Regions from separate parts of the Streptomyces sp. NPDC031111 genome, predicted to be linked through region 2. Evidence: riboswitches for the same ligand, from Rfam matches in the RefSeq annotation. Region 2 holds a riboswitch; each other region holds the start of a gene.

The links. A riboswitch is a leader RNA that binds a small molecule or an ion and turns the genes downstream of it on or off. The one in region 2 is predicted to bind cyclic di-AMP.
Region 1: it holds a riboswitch for cyclic di-AMP, as region 2 does, so the genes downstream of both, ACZ470_RS10195 (M23 family metallopeptidase) here and ACZ470_RS05565 (C40 family peptidase) in region 2, are expected to answer to the same signal.
Region 3: it holds a riboswitch for cyclic di-AMP, as region 2 does, so the genes downstream of both, ACZ470_RS31835 (transglycosylase family protein) here and ACZ470_RS05565 (C40 family peptidase) in region 2, are expected to answer to the same signal.

What each region holds. Positions count from the first base shown of each region.
Region 1 is NZ_JBVIGS010000003.1:718,530-723,066, forward strand. Features, by position in the region: gene ACZ470_RS10190 (alpha-galactosidase) at 1-1,148, shown strand, start outside; cyclic di-AMP (ydaO/yuaA leader) riboswitch at 1,442-1,605, shown strand; gene ACZ470_RS10195 (M23 family metallopeptidase) at 1,608-2,528, shown strand; gene ACZ470_RS10200 (SGNH/GDSL hydrolase family protein) at 2,734-3,519, shown strand; gene ACZ470_RS10205 (MBL fold metallo-hydrolase) at 3,613-4,537, shown strand, end outside.
Region 2 is NZ_JBVIGS010000002.1:398,263-402,799, reverse strand. Features, by position in the region: gene pcrA (DNA helicase PcrA) at 1-1,665, opposite strand, end outside; cyclic di-AMP (ydaO/yuaA leader) riboswitch at 1,925-2,081, shown strand; gene ACZ470_RS05565 (C40 family peptidase) at 2,089-3,273, shown strand; gene ACZ470_RS05560 (hypothetical protein) at 3,304-3,657, opposite strand; gene ACZ470_RS05555 (C40 family peptidase) at 4,022-4,537, shown strand, end outside.
Region 3 is NZ_JBVIGS010000019.1:99,744-104,280, forward strand. Features, by position in the region: gene ACZ470_RS31825 (cytochrome P450 family protein) at 1-137, shown strand, start outside; gene ACZ470_RS31830 (transglycosylase family protein) at 285-1,319, shown strand; cyclic di-AMP (ydaO/yuaA leader) riboswitch at 1,525-1,694, shown strand; gene ACZ470_RS31835 (transglycosylase family protein) at 1,699-2,397, shown strand; gene eno (phosphopyruvate hydratase) at 2,654-3,934, shown strand; gene ACZ470_RS31845 (FtsB family cell division protein) at 4,036-4,512, shown strand.

The sequences.
Region 1 (4,537 bases), on a different contig from region 2:
CCGCGCGGGCCGCCGGGATGGGCGTCGAACTGTTCGTGGTCGACGACGGCTGGTTCGGCGCCCGTACGAGCGACCGCGCCGGGCTCGGCGACTGGACGCCCAACCCCGACCGCTTCCCCGGCGGCCTGAAGCCGCTCGCGGATCATGTGCACGGGCTCGGCATGCGGTTCGGCATCTGGGTCGAGCCGGAGATGGTCAACCCGGACAGCGACCTGTACCGGGCGCACCCGGACTGGGTGCAGTTCCAGCCGGGGCGGCGGCGCACGGAGTTCCGCAACCAGCTGGTCCTCAACCTCGCGCGCGAGGACGTCCGGGAGTACCTCTGGGAGCGGCTCGACGGGCTGCTCTCCGGCACCCCCGTCGACTATGTGAAATGGGACTTCAACCGCTGCTTCACCGACGCCGGCTGGCCGGACGACCCGTATCCGCAGCGGCTGTGGACCGACCATGTGCGCGGCCTGTACGCCCTGCTGGACCGGCTCCGGGCCGCCCATCCGGGCGTGGCCTTCGAGTCCTGCTCGGGCGGCGGCGGCCGGATCGACCTCGGTGTCCTCTCCCGTACCGACCAGGTGTGGACCTCGGACAACACCGACCCGCTCGACCGGCTCGCCATCCAGCACGGCTTCAGCCAGCTCCACCCGGCCCGGGTCATGGCCGCCTGGGTCACCGACAGTCCGAACGCGATGCTCAACGGGCGGGTCAGCCCGCTGCGTTTCCGGTTCGTCAGCGCCATGGCCGGGGTGCTCGGCATCGGCGGTGATCTCACCCGGTGGACGGGGGAGGAGCTCGCCGAGGCGCGGGAGTGGGTCGCGCTGTACAAGGAGATCCGGCCCCTCGTCCAGCGCGGTGACCTGTACCGGCTGCGCCCTCCGGAGGGCGGGCTGAGCGCGGTGCAGTACGTCCTCGGCGACCGGGCCGTCGTCCTGGCCTGCCTCCAGGCGCAGCACTTCGGAGAGCCCGTCCCGGCGCTCCGGCTGCGCGGCCTCGATCCGGACGCTTCGTACGAATGCCTCGAAACCGGCGAAACCCATCGAGGTGCCGTATTGCTGCACCACGGGCTGCGCACCGGTCTGCGGGGGGATCTGGATGCGGCGGTGTTCCGGCTGCGACGTCTGCGGCCGGGCGATTCAGGCGTTCTGTCCGATTAGGGAGTTTCGGCGGCTTCGCCATAACGTGCCCCGATAGAAAGGGAGATGGGAAAGGGGTGCGTGAGCATCGTCATATCCGTGACGATGTGTTGTCGCCATGCTCACGTAATTCTGGCGAATGACAAGGGAATTCACGGCGGAATCAGAATCCCGGTTGACGCTGGGTGACGTCATTTCCCCCTGTGGATCACGGAAAAACGGGTTCGCGGTGAACCTCGCGCTTGTCCCTTCGCGTCCGGGTCGCTTACGTTCGCCACCGATCCGGACGGACGCCTAATCCTGCCGCCGCCCGGAGCCTTCACACACTGACCCGTGCACGGCAGGAGCGGGGGACCCACAGGTACGACTGCCTGTTCCGGTTCCCGGAACGGCTTGGGGTTAAGCCGCGCGAAAACGCGGCCGGGCATCTCCAGTCCGAACCCGACAGCTCACCTCGTAGGCGCCGGAGAGGAATTCGTCATGCCCGCGAAGGGTAAGCACCGCCGTACCAAGGCCCAGCGTTTCACCCGCTCCATCGCCGTCGCCGGAACCGGTGGCGCCGCACTCGCCCTGCCGCTTCTCGGCGCCACCGGCGCGCACGCCGCCACGCCGCAGGCCGCCCCCGAAAAGGCAGTCCAGTCCCTTTCCGTGGCAGGCCAGAAGGCCACCGCCGAAAAGAGCGACGACGGCCGCACGTACATCGTGAAGGCCGGCGACTACCTCGCCAAGATCGCCGAGACGGAGCACGTCGACGGCGGCTGGAAGAAGCTCTACGCGGACAACCGCGAGGCCATCGGTGGCGACCCGTCGCTCATCCACCCCGGCCTGAAGCTCTCCGTCGACGGCAAGGCCGCCCCGAGCGCGCCGAAGAAGTCGTCCGCGCCGAAGGCCGCGGAGCCGAAGGCCGAGCAGCCCGCCGAGAAGCAGGCCGAGCAGCCCTCCTCGGACGCCTCCGCGCAGACCACCACCGCCGACCAGGCCGCGAGCACCTCCGGCTACTCCTCGCCGGTGCCCGGCGGCAGCCTCGGCACCGCCTACAAGGTGGCCGGCAGCATGTGGTCCAGCGGCTACCACACCGGCGTCGACTTCGCCGTCCCGACCGGTACTTCGCTGAAGGCCGTCGGCCCGGGCACCGTCGTCTCCGCCGGCTGGGCGGGCGCGTACGGCAACCAGGTCGTCATCCAGCTCGAGGACGGCCACTACGCCCAGTACGCCCACCTGTCCTCGCTGTCCGTCTCGGCCGGCCAGACGGTGACCGGCGGTCAGCAGGTCGGCCTCTCCGGCTCCACCGGCAACTCGACCGGCCCGCACCTGCACTTCGAGATCCGCACCACCCCGAACTACGGCTCGGACGTGGACCCGGTCGCGTACCTCTCCTCGAAGGGCGTCTCCATCGGCTGACCCCCGAGACAACCTGCCTGACACGCGCGCCGAAGGCCGGACCCCGATCCCCGGGTCCGGCCTCCGGCGTATTCCGGAGTTGGCCAACATTTTGAGGGTGTCTTATCTCACCGCACGTCAACCCTTCCTTACGGTCGCGTAGGTCACATTCCAAGGTGAATCATGGATCGCTGTGGCAGACGATTCGAAGAGTGACAGCAGAGCAGTGATCGGGTCGTACGTGGCGCTGGGGGACAGCTTCACCGAGGGCGTCGGCGACCCCGGACCCGACGGGGCGTTCGTCGGCTGGGCCGACCGGTTCGCCGTCCTTCTCGCCGACCGCAGGCCCGAAGGCGACTTCCAGTACACGAATCTCGCGGTGCGCGGAAAGCTGCTGGACCAGATCGTGGCGGACCAGCTGCCCCGGGCCGTCGAACTCGCCCCCGACCTGGTGTCGTTCTGCGCGGGCGGCAACGACATCATCCGTCCCGGCACCGACCCGGACGAAGTGGCCGAACGCTTCGAGCGGGCGGTCGCCGCGCTCACCGCCGTGTCCGGCACGGTCATGGTGACCACGGGGTTCGACACCCGCGGCGTCCCCCTGCTGAAGCATCTGCGCGGCAAGATCGCGACATACAACGGACATGTGCGGGCCATCGCCGACCGCTACGGCTGCCCCGTGCTCGACCTGTGGTCCCTCAGGAGCGTCCAGGACCGCAGGGCCTGGGACGCCGACCGGCTGCACCTCTCCCCCGAGGGGCACACACGCGTCGCGCTCCGCGCGGGACAGATCCTCGGCATGGAGATTCCCGCCGACCCGGAACAGCCCTGGCCGCCCCTGCCGCCCCGCGGCACCCTCGAGGTCCGCCGGGACGACGTCCACTGGGCCCGCGAGTACCTGGTGCCGTGGATCGGCCGCCGCCTGCGCGGGGAGTCGTCGGGCGACCACGTGACCGCCAAGGGGGCGCTGTCCCCGGACGACATCAGGGAACGGATCGCCTCGGTGGCGTGACGGCCGCCTCGTCCGGCACAGCCGTATCCGGCACCGCGGTACCGGACCGGCCGCACATAATGGAATGTCTGACCGACTCCACCTGGAGGTACCGTGGCCGGTTCCCGTTCCCAGCGCTCCGGGCCGAGCGCCCTGCGGCCCGAGGCCTTCGGCGCGGACCCGAGCGGCGAGCGCATGGCGCGCATCCGCAGATCCCCGCACTTCAAGAACGGCGTGTTCCAGAACCCCGGGGGCGCCGCCCGGATCCGCCCCTCGGGGTCGACACGCGACCTGGCGAAGATCTACTTCGACAGGGACGCCCGCTCCCGCCGCGCCCCGACGGGCGGCATCCCGGTGCACCCGACCACTTTCGCCGACATCTCCCGTCCGCCCGCCACCGGACTGCGCCTGACCTGGATGGGCCACTCCAGCGTGCTCGCGGAGATCGACGGACACCGCGTCCTGTTCGACCCCGTGTGGGGAGAGCGCTGTTCGCCCTTCCCCTTCGCCGGGCCCAAGCGGCTGCACCCCGTGCCGCTGCCGCTGGCCGCGCTCGGCCCGGTCGACGTCGTCGTGATCTCCCACGACCACTACGACCACCTGGACCTGCCCACGATCAAGGCACTGGCGGGGACGGACACCCTGTTCGCCGTGCCCCTCGGCGTCGGCGCGCACCTCGAGCGCTGGGGCGTGTCCGCCACGCGGCTGCGCGAGCTGGACTGGCACGAGGCGACGAAGATCGGCGGGCTCACCCTCACCGCCACCCCGGCCCGCCACTTCTGCGGCCGGGGCCTGCGCAACACCCAGCACACCCTGTGGGCCTCCTGGGCGGTCGCGGGCGAGGAACACCGGATCTACCACAGCGGCGACACCGGCTACTTCGAGGGCTTCAAGGAGATCGGCGCCGACCACGGCCCGTTCGACGCCACGATGATCCAGGTCGGCGCGTACTCGGACTTCTGGCCCGACATCCACATGACGCCCGAGGAGGGCGTCCGGGCGCACCTCGACCTCCAGGGCGGCGCGGCGGCCGGGGTGC
Region 2 (4,537 bases):
CGCCCCGGAATCCACGACCGTACGGAGGTCCTCCATCAGCGTGTTGAACCGCTTCACCGCGTTCGATGACCGCGCGGCCATGCCGTACGCCTCGTCGACGCGCTTCAGCGCCTGCGGGAAGCTGATCTTCTCGCGCTGTGCGAGGGCGTCGATCATGGCCTCCGCGCGGTCGCCGATGCCCCGCTTGGGGACGTTGAGGATGCGGCGCAGCGGCACCGAGTCCTCGGGGTTGGCGAGCACCCGCAGATAGGCCAGGACGTCCCGGACCTCCTTGCGCTCGTAGAAGCGGACGCCGCCGACGACCTTGTAGGGCAGGCCGACGCGGATGAAGATCTCCTCGAAGACACGGGACTGGGCGTTGGTGCGGTAGAAGACGGCGACGTCGCCCGCCTTGGCCTCCCCCGCGTCCGTGAGGCGGTCTATCTCGTCGGCGACGAACTGCGCCTCGTCGTGCTCGGTGTCGGCGACGTACCCGGTGATCCGGGCGCCCGAGCCGGCGTTGGTCCACAGGTTCTTCGGCCGGCGCGACTCGTTGCGCTCGATGACGGCGTTGGCGGCGCTCAGGATGGTCTGCGTGGAGCGGTAGTTCTGCTCCAGCAGGATCGTCGTCGCGTCCGGGTAGTCCTCCTCGAACTGGAGGATGTTGCGGATCGTCGCGCCGCGGAAGGCGTAGATCGACTGGTCGGCGTCGCCCACGACGCACAGCTCTGCGGGCGGGACCTCGGCCTCCGGCGGTACGTCGACCGGGTGCTCGGAGGTGCCGACGAGCTCGCGGACCAGGGCGTACTGGGCGTGGTTGGTGTCCTGGTACTCGTCGACCAGGACGTGGCGGAAGCGGCGGCGGTAGTGCTCGGCCACGTCCGGGAAGGCGCGGAGCAGATTGACCGTCGTCATGATCAGGTCGTCGAAGTCGAGGGCGTTCGCCTCGCGCAGCCGGGACTGGTACAGCGCGTAGGCCTGGGCGAGGGTCTTCTCGAAGCCGTCGCCCGCCTGGGCCGCGAAGTCCTCCTCGTCGATCAGCTCGTTCTTCAGATTGCTGATCTTGGCGCTGAAGGACTTCGGCGGGAAGCGCTTGGGGTCGAGGTCGAGGTCGCGGCAGACCAGGGCCATCAGCCGCTTGGAGTCGGCGGCGTCGTAGATCGAGAACGACGACGTGAAGCCGAGCTTCTTGCTCTCGCGGCGCAGGATGCGCACGCACGCGCTGTGGAACGTCATGACCCACATGGCGTTGGCACGCGGGCCGACGAGCTGCTCGACGCGCTCCTTCATCTCGCCCGCGGCCTTGTTGGTGAAGGTGATCGCGAGGATCTGGCCCGGGTGGACGTGCCGCTCGGCCAGCAGATGGGCGATGCGGTGGGTGAGCACGCGGGTCTTGCCGGAGCCGGCGCCGGCCACGATGAGCAGCGGGGAGCCGGAGTGCACGACGGCGGCGCGCTGGTTGTCGTTGAGCCCTTCCAGCAGCGCGGCGGAGTCGATCACCGGGCGCGGGGCGCCGTCGCGGTAGTAGGCGTCCCTCTCCGGCGGCACGTCGAACTTCCCGCCGAACAGGTCGTCCGGAATCTGCTCCGGTACGTGCTCGTCCTCGGGCGGTGGCGGGGGCTCGTCCGAGGGGCCCCGCTGGGCCTGGAGGTCCGCCAGGAAGCTGTCGTCAAAGAGGCTGCTCATCGCTCTCCGAGTCTAGGGCGCCGCACCGACAACCCGGGGCCACCCCGGGAACATCCCTGGTTTCCGGCCGTCGGGCCGGAACGCACACCCGCCGGCACCGCACCCGCACCCTGAGTGACCGGACGCACAAGGTCACGAAAATGTATCGGGCATATCACCCATCAACCTTCACAGGCGCCACACCAGTTGGCTACGGTGCGGGCGGGCCGTACGACCCCCACCGGCGAACCCCGCCGGGCCGCGCGGCCCCCGCCGAGTCCGTCACTGCCCGCCGTGGCAGCCGGAGCCGGGGACCCACCGAGACCTTGGGGTGAATCGGCCCACTCCTTCGTGGAGCGGCCGTAGGGCAACCCTTCCGAAGCACCACCCGCCCGAACCCGACAGCTAACCCGGTAGGCGGAGCACTGGAAGGAGTCGCCTCCCTTGGCGTCGCACCGCAAGTCGCGCACCCCCGGCCCGCGCGTGGCAGGCATACGGACCCCGGCCCTCGCCACCGCCGCCCTGACCTCCGTGGCGCTGCTGTCCCAGACGGCCAACGCCGCCCCCTCGGACGACAGGCCGAGCCTGGAGGAGGTGGAGAAGAAGGTCGACGACCTGTACCGCCAGGCGGAGTCGGCGACCGAGAAGTACAACGCGGCCAAGGAGAAGACCGCGAAGCAGCGCACGCGCGTCGACACCCTCCTCGACGACGTGGCCAAGCGCACGCAGCGGCTCAACGAGGCGCGGGAGGAGCTGGGTTCCTTCGCCGCCGCCCAGTACCGGACCGGTGCCGGCGTCCCCGACACGGCGACCTTCCTGCTCGCGGACACGCCGCAGGACATCTTCGACCAGCGCCAGGTGATGGACCGGATGACCGGCCGCCAGAAGCAGGCGGTCGACGACTACGTCACACAGCAGTCCCAGACGATGAAGAAGCGCCAGGAGGCCACCAAGAGCCTCGAGACGCTCACCGAGTCACAGGGCGACCTGAAGACGGCCAAGGCCACCGTCCAGAAGAAGCTCGCCGACGCGCGCGAGCTGATGTCGAAGCTGACCGCCGAGGAGAAGGCGCGGCTGGCGGCGATCGAGAAGAAGAAGCAGGAGGAGGCCGCCCGCAAGGCCGCCGAGCTCGCCCGGCAGCAGGCGGAGCAGCAGGCCGAGGAGGAGGCCGCCCAGCAGGAGGCGGCCCAGCAGGACAGCGGCACCTCGGGCTCGTCCGAGTCCTCCGGCTCGACCACCTCCCCGTCGACGTCGACCGACTCCTCGTACGCCGCCAAGGCCGAGAAGGCCCTCGCCTTCGCCCGCGCGCAGATCGGCAAGCCGTACGTCTGGGGCGCCACCGGCCCCGGCTCCTACGACTGCTCCGGCCTCACCCAGGCCGCCTGGAAGGCCGCCGGCGTCACCATCCCGCGCACCACCTACGACCAGGTCGACGCGGGCACGACGGTCCCCGTCTCCCAGGCCCAGCCCGGTGACCTGGTCTTCTTCTACGACGACATCACCCACGTGGGCATCTACATCGGCAACGGGATGATGATCCACGCCCCGAAGCCCGGTACGTACGTCCGCGAGGAGTCGATCTACTACGACGGCGAGTCCTCGATCCACAGCATCGTGCGCCCGGCCTGATCGTCACCGGGCGCCGGAGGTGGACAGGGGTCAGGTCCAGAGCACGGCGATGAAGACGTTCGCCGTGGTCAGCAGCCCGACGAGGCCGAACATGCCCTTGTCCACCTTCTCCTCGTCCCGCTTCACATAGACCAGGCCGAGGATCACGATCAGCAGCGCCAGCTTCACGCCGATCTTGATGTTGTCGACGGAGTAGTCCTGCGCCTGGTTGAGGCCGACCAGCACCACACCGGTGACCAGCATCGTCAGCGCGCCGTGCAGCATCGCGGGGACGAACCGGGCGGTGCCCTGGCCCATCGCCTTGATCTGGGTGAGGAAGCCGCCGAGGAGCGAGGCGATACCGATGATGTGCAGACCGACGAAGAGGTGGATGAGTACGTCCATGGGGCCGGAGCCTAACCATCCCCACCCCATAGCAGTCCGCCGCCCTCACCTCCCCGCCCTTCCCCACATCGGTCATCACACAGAGTGAAGGCGACGAAGCCGGGACCGGATCGCGGTCACTTACGGTCACCCGTCGGTCCGGTCGCGCCAGTTCCGCACAACCCGTTACCGGGGCGGCGCGGCCGGGCCTAGCGTCCTCCCCCAGGTGACCGGCTCTCCACCGCCGCCCGGACCAGGGGCGGCAGCCGGCCACCACCGCCGAGAAAGGTCCGGCGGCGGACGGCTCCCCCTGTGCACCCCCCGCCGCCGGACCGACGGACGGGGGTCCGCTCCCGGCGGTCGTCGGAAAGGAGCAGGAGTCCAGGTGGCAGCGCACCGCAGGACCCGGCAGCGCGTGACGGGCGGCACCAGGGCCCGCACGGCCGCCGCCATCGCCCTCGCCGGCGCGGCCACCGCGACCGGCCTCGACGGGACGGGACACGCCGAACCGCAGCCGACACCGGGCCGGGTGAAGGCCGACGTGGACCGGCTCCACCGGGAGGCGGAGGTCGCCACCGAGAAGTACAACGGCGCGAAGGAGAAGGCCGACTCGGCGCAGCGGCGGCTGCGCGACCTCCAGGACGAGGCGGCCCGCCGGAAGGACCGGCTCAACTCCGCGCGAGCCGCCCTGGGTTCGGTCGCGGCGGCGCAGTACCGCGGCGCCGGCCTGGACCCCGCCCTTCAGCTCGTCCTCTCCGAGGACCCCGACGGCTATCTGGAGGGCGCCGCGCTGGCCGAGCGGGCGGGCAGTCGCCAGAACGCGGCCGTGGGGCGCGTGCGCGAACAGCTCCGGGAGATCGAGCGGTTGCGCGGTGCCGCACGCGTCGAGGTGGCCTCGCTG
Region 3 (4,537 bases), on a different contig from region 2:
TGACCCGTCTGCCGGACCTGCGGCTCGCGGTGGAACCGGCCGAACTCCGCTGGCGGGGCGGCCTCATCATGCGCGGACTGCGCACCCTCCCCGTGGAATTCACTCCTGTCCCCACGGCAGGACCCGCGCAAACATGACACGCCCTCAACTCTGTGATCTTCACGTGATCTGCGCGGCATGAACTTGTGACAAGTGATCGTCTGCCGATACGTTCACCCATCAAGTGCGGTGTATCGGTATCCCTTCGCCGCGCCGGTCATTGCTGTCTCGCGAAAGGTCTCCGCATGCTCTCCGGGAACGGTCGGCACCGTCGCCCCCGCCAGGCTCCGGCTCTCCTCGTCGCGGCCGGAGTGACCGGCTCCGCCATCGCGATCCCGCTCCTCGGGGCGGGCAGCGCCAGCGCGGCCGACGGCTCGACCTGGGACCGCGTCGCCGAGTGCGAGAGCGGCGGCTCCTGGAGCCAGAACACCGGCAACGGCTACTACGGCGGCCTTCAGTTGACCCAGGACGACTGGGAGAACTACGGCGGCCTGGACTACGCGCCCAGCGCCGACCAGGCCAGCCGGGGCCAGCAGATAGCCGTGGCCGAGAGGGTCCTCGCCGACCGGGGGGTCGGCGCGTGGCGGGCCTGCGGACTGCTCGCGGGCCTGAACCAGGACTCGGCGTCGGCGGACATCGACACGGGCGTGTCGGAGGACCCGACGTCGGACCCGTCCGGCTCCTCGGACGACTCCTCCGACTCCTCGGATTCATCCGATTCCTCGGACTCGTCCGGATCGTCCCACTCCGGTGAATCGTCCGCTTCCTCCTCTCCGTCGGCCACCGCCGACCCGTCGTCCGATGGTGAGGATTCGGCCGATGAATCGGCTGAGTCGGACAAATCCACCGAGTCGGGCGGCGATTCGGACACCGGCTCGGACGACGGATCCAGCGCCTCCCCCTCCGCCTCGGCCACCCCGAAGAGTGACGAGTCGGACAAGTCCGGGCAGAGTGAAGGTTCTTCGGCGGTCACCGAGGGGCAGAACAGCGGCAATGGCCGCCACCGCGGCGCCAGTGCCGAGGAGGGCGCGGGTGCGGACCGCACGCCCGGTTCGTCCGGCCGGCATGCCTCGCGCGGAACCGACGCATCCCGCGACGCCGCCGACGGTTCGTACACCGTGCGCACCGGCGACAGTCTGTCGTCCATCGCCGACTCCCTTGAGCTCGACGGCGGATGGCGGTCGCTCTACGCCGAGAACGAGCAGGTCGTCGGCGCCGACCCGGACCTCATCCTGCCCGGCCAGGAGCTCGAGGTCGGGGTCGAACCGGGCGAAAGGTGACACCCGAAAGGGCATGGACGCGGCGGTAGTTGGCGTCATGGTTCGCGGTGAATGTCCGGTTTAAAGGCTGTGAGAGATAGGTCTCAGAAGCCCTGATCGTCTTTGAAATTCCGCGGATCGCGTGTCTACGGTCGTGACCGCTCGCCACCGCGGGCCCCGGCTGCCGCCACGCCGAATCCTGCCAGTGGCAGCACGGGAACAGTCGTCGCGTCATGCGCCGTAGGCAGGAGCGGGGGACCCAAGGTAAGCGCCGTGTCCGGGCAGTTGACGCCGGATCCGGCTTGGGGTGAAGCCGCGTCCCGGGAGGGACGTGGCCGGGCAACTCAACCGGCCCGAACCCGACAGCTCACCTCGCAGGCGTCGGTGAGGGGATCCATCCATGCTGTTTTCCGGCAAGGGCAAGCACCGTCGTCCGTCCAAGGCCACCCGCGCGATCGCCGTCGCCGGTGTCGCCTCCGCCGCCGTCGCCGCCCCGCTGATGGCGGCCGGCAACGCCTCCGCCGCCACCGCCTCCGAGTGGGACGCCGTCGCCCAGTGCGAGTCCGGCGGCAACTGGTCCATCAACACCGGCAACGGCTACTACGGCGGTCTGCAGTTCTCCGCCTCCACCTGGGCCGGCTACGGCGGCACCCAGTACGCCGCCACCGCCGACCAGGCCACCAAGGCCCAGCAGATCGAGATCGCCGAGAAGGTCCTCGCGGGCCAGGGCAAGGGCGCCTGGCCGGTCTGCGGCAAGGGCCTGTCCAACGCCGCCTACACCGGCTCCGCCTCGGACGACTCGGGCTCCTCGCAGAGCACCGGCTCCACCGAGACCCGTGAGGCCGAGCAGAAGGCGTCCCGCTCCGCCGAGCGCCCGGCCGCCGAGCCGAAGGCCGAGAAGAAGACCGTCACCACCCCGACCGGCAAGAAGGTCGCGAAGGGCGACGGCGAGTACAAGGTCGTCAAGGGCGACACCCTCAGCTCCATCGCCGCCGAGCACGACGTCGAGGGCGGCTGGGCCAAGCTGTTCGAGCTGAACGACGACATCGTCGACGACGCCGACCTCATCTACCCGGGCCAGCAGCTGCACCTGAAGTAAGCAGCAGCGGCCTCCCCGCTCCCCGCCCCGGTGCGTTTTCCCCCGTACGCACCGGGGCGGGGTTTTCACGTCATGACCGGCACCGGTTCCGTCCTGTTTCCGGGAAACGTCTTTGTTCCGTTCGGAAACAATTTACTCTCGGTTCTGTCCACGGGACGGTCGACCGCTGGCCGATCGCCCGGAGCCGGTTAGGCTCGGTCTCGCAAGACCCCCCGGGGTCCTGCTCACCCGCGTCACATCCAAGAAGGAGATGCTCGTGCCGTCCATCGACGTCGTCGTAGCCCGGGAAATCCTGGACTCCCGAGGCAACCCCACGGTCGAGGTCGAGGTCGGCCTCGACGACGGCAGCACGGGTCGTGCCGCCGTCCCGTCCGGCGCCTCCACCGGCGCCTTCGAGGCCATCGAACTCCGTGACGGCGATGCCAACCGTTACCTGGGCAAGGGCGTCGAGAAGGCCGTACTGGCCGTCATCGAGCAGATCGGCCCGGAGCTCGTCGGCTACGACGCCACCGAGCAGCGCCTGATCGACCAGGCGATGTTCGACCTGGACGCCACCGACAACAAGGGCTCACTCGGCGCCAACGCCATCCTCGGCGTCTCGCTCGCCGTCGCCCACGCCGCCTCCGAGGCCAGCGACCTGCCGCTCTTCCGCTACCTGGGCGGCCCCAACGCGCACCTGCTCCCGGTGCCGATGATGAACATCCTGAACGGCGGCTCGCACGCCGACTCCAACGTGGACATCCAGGAGTTCATGATCGCCCCGATCGGCGCGGAGTCCTTCTCCGAGGCCCTGCGCTGGGGTGCCGAGGTCTACCACACGCTGAAGAAGGTCCTGAAGAGCAAGGGCCTGGCCACCGGCCTCGGCGACGAGGGTGGCTTCGCCCCGAACCTCGGCTCCAACCGTGAGGCCCTCGACCTCATCCTCGAGGCCATCAAGGAGGCCGGCTACACCCCCGGCGAGCAGATCGCCCTCGCCCTCGACGTCGCCGCGTCCGAGTTCTACAAGGACGGCTCCTACACCTTCGAGGGCAAGGAGCGCTCCGCCGCCGAGATGACCGAGTACTACGCCGAGCTCGTCGACGCGTACCCGCTCGTCTCCATCGAGGACCCGCTGTTCGAGGACGACTGGGAGGGCTGGAAGACCATCACCGCCAAGCTCGGTGACAAGGTCCAGCTCGTCGGCGACGACCTGTTCGTCACCAACCCGGAGCGCCTGGCCCGCGGCATCGAGGAGGGCGCCGCCAACGCCCTGCTGGTCAAGGTCAACCAGATCGGCTCGCTGACCGAGACCCTGGACGCCGTCGAGCTCGCCCAGCGCAACGGCTTCAAGTGCATGATGTCCCACCGCTCCGGCGAGACCGAGGACGTCACCATCGCCGACCTGGCCGTCGCCACCAACTGCGGCCAGATCAAGACGGGCGCCCCGGCCCGCTCCGAGCGCGTCGCCAAGTACAACCAGCTGCTGCGCATCGAGGAGATCCTCGACGACGCCGCGGTGTACGCCGGCCGCTCGGCCTTCCCCCGCTTCAAGGGCTGAGCACCACTCCTGTAGGAAGCGTCGTACGTACGTCCCCGTACCCGGTCCCGTACCGTGTGCGGGGACGTACGCACGTATGACGGTGAACGAGAGGCGGAGCCATGGCGGTGAAGGACCGGGACCGTTTCTCCACCGCGACCAGGATCCGGCTGATCGGTGAGCAGACCGCCGCCCGGGTCTACCGCTCGCAGACCAAGCGCCAGGCCCGCCGCTCCCGGCTGACCGGCCGGGCGGCGCTGCTCGCCCTGGTGGTCTGCTCCCTGATCGTGGCCCTCGCCTACCCCATGCGGCAGTACGTCTCCCAGCGCGCGGAGATCGCCGACCTCCAGCAGGAGCAGGACGAGACCCGCCAGCGGGTCGAACGGCTGCGCGACATGAAGGCGCGCTGGCAGGACGACGCGTACGCCGAGCAGGAGATCCGCCGACGGCTGCACTACGTCATGCCCGGCGAGACCGGCTACATCGTCATCGACCCGGGTACGGCCCAGAAGTCCCGCACCGATCTCGAGGCCGCCGACCGCCCCTGGTACTCGAACGTCTGGGACGGCGTCGACAAGGCCGACGCCGCCGACCAGTGACCCTTTGCAGAAAGCCGTAGAAAGA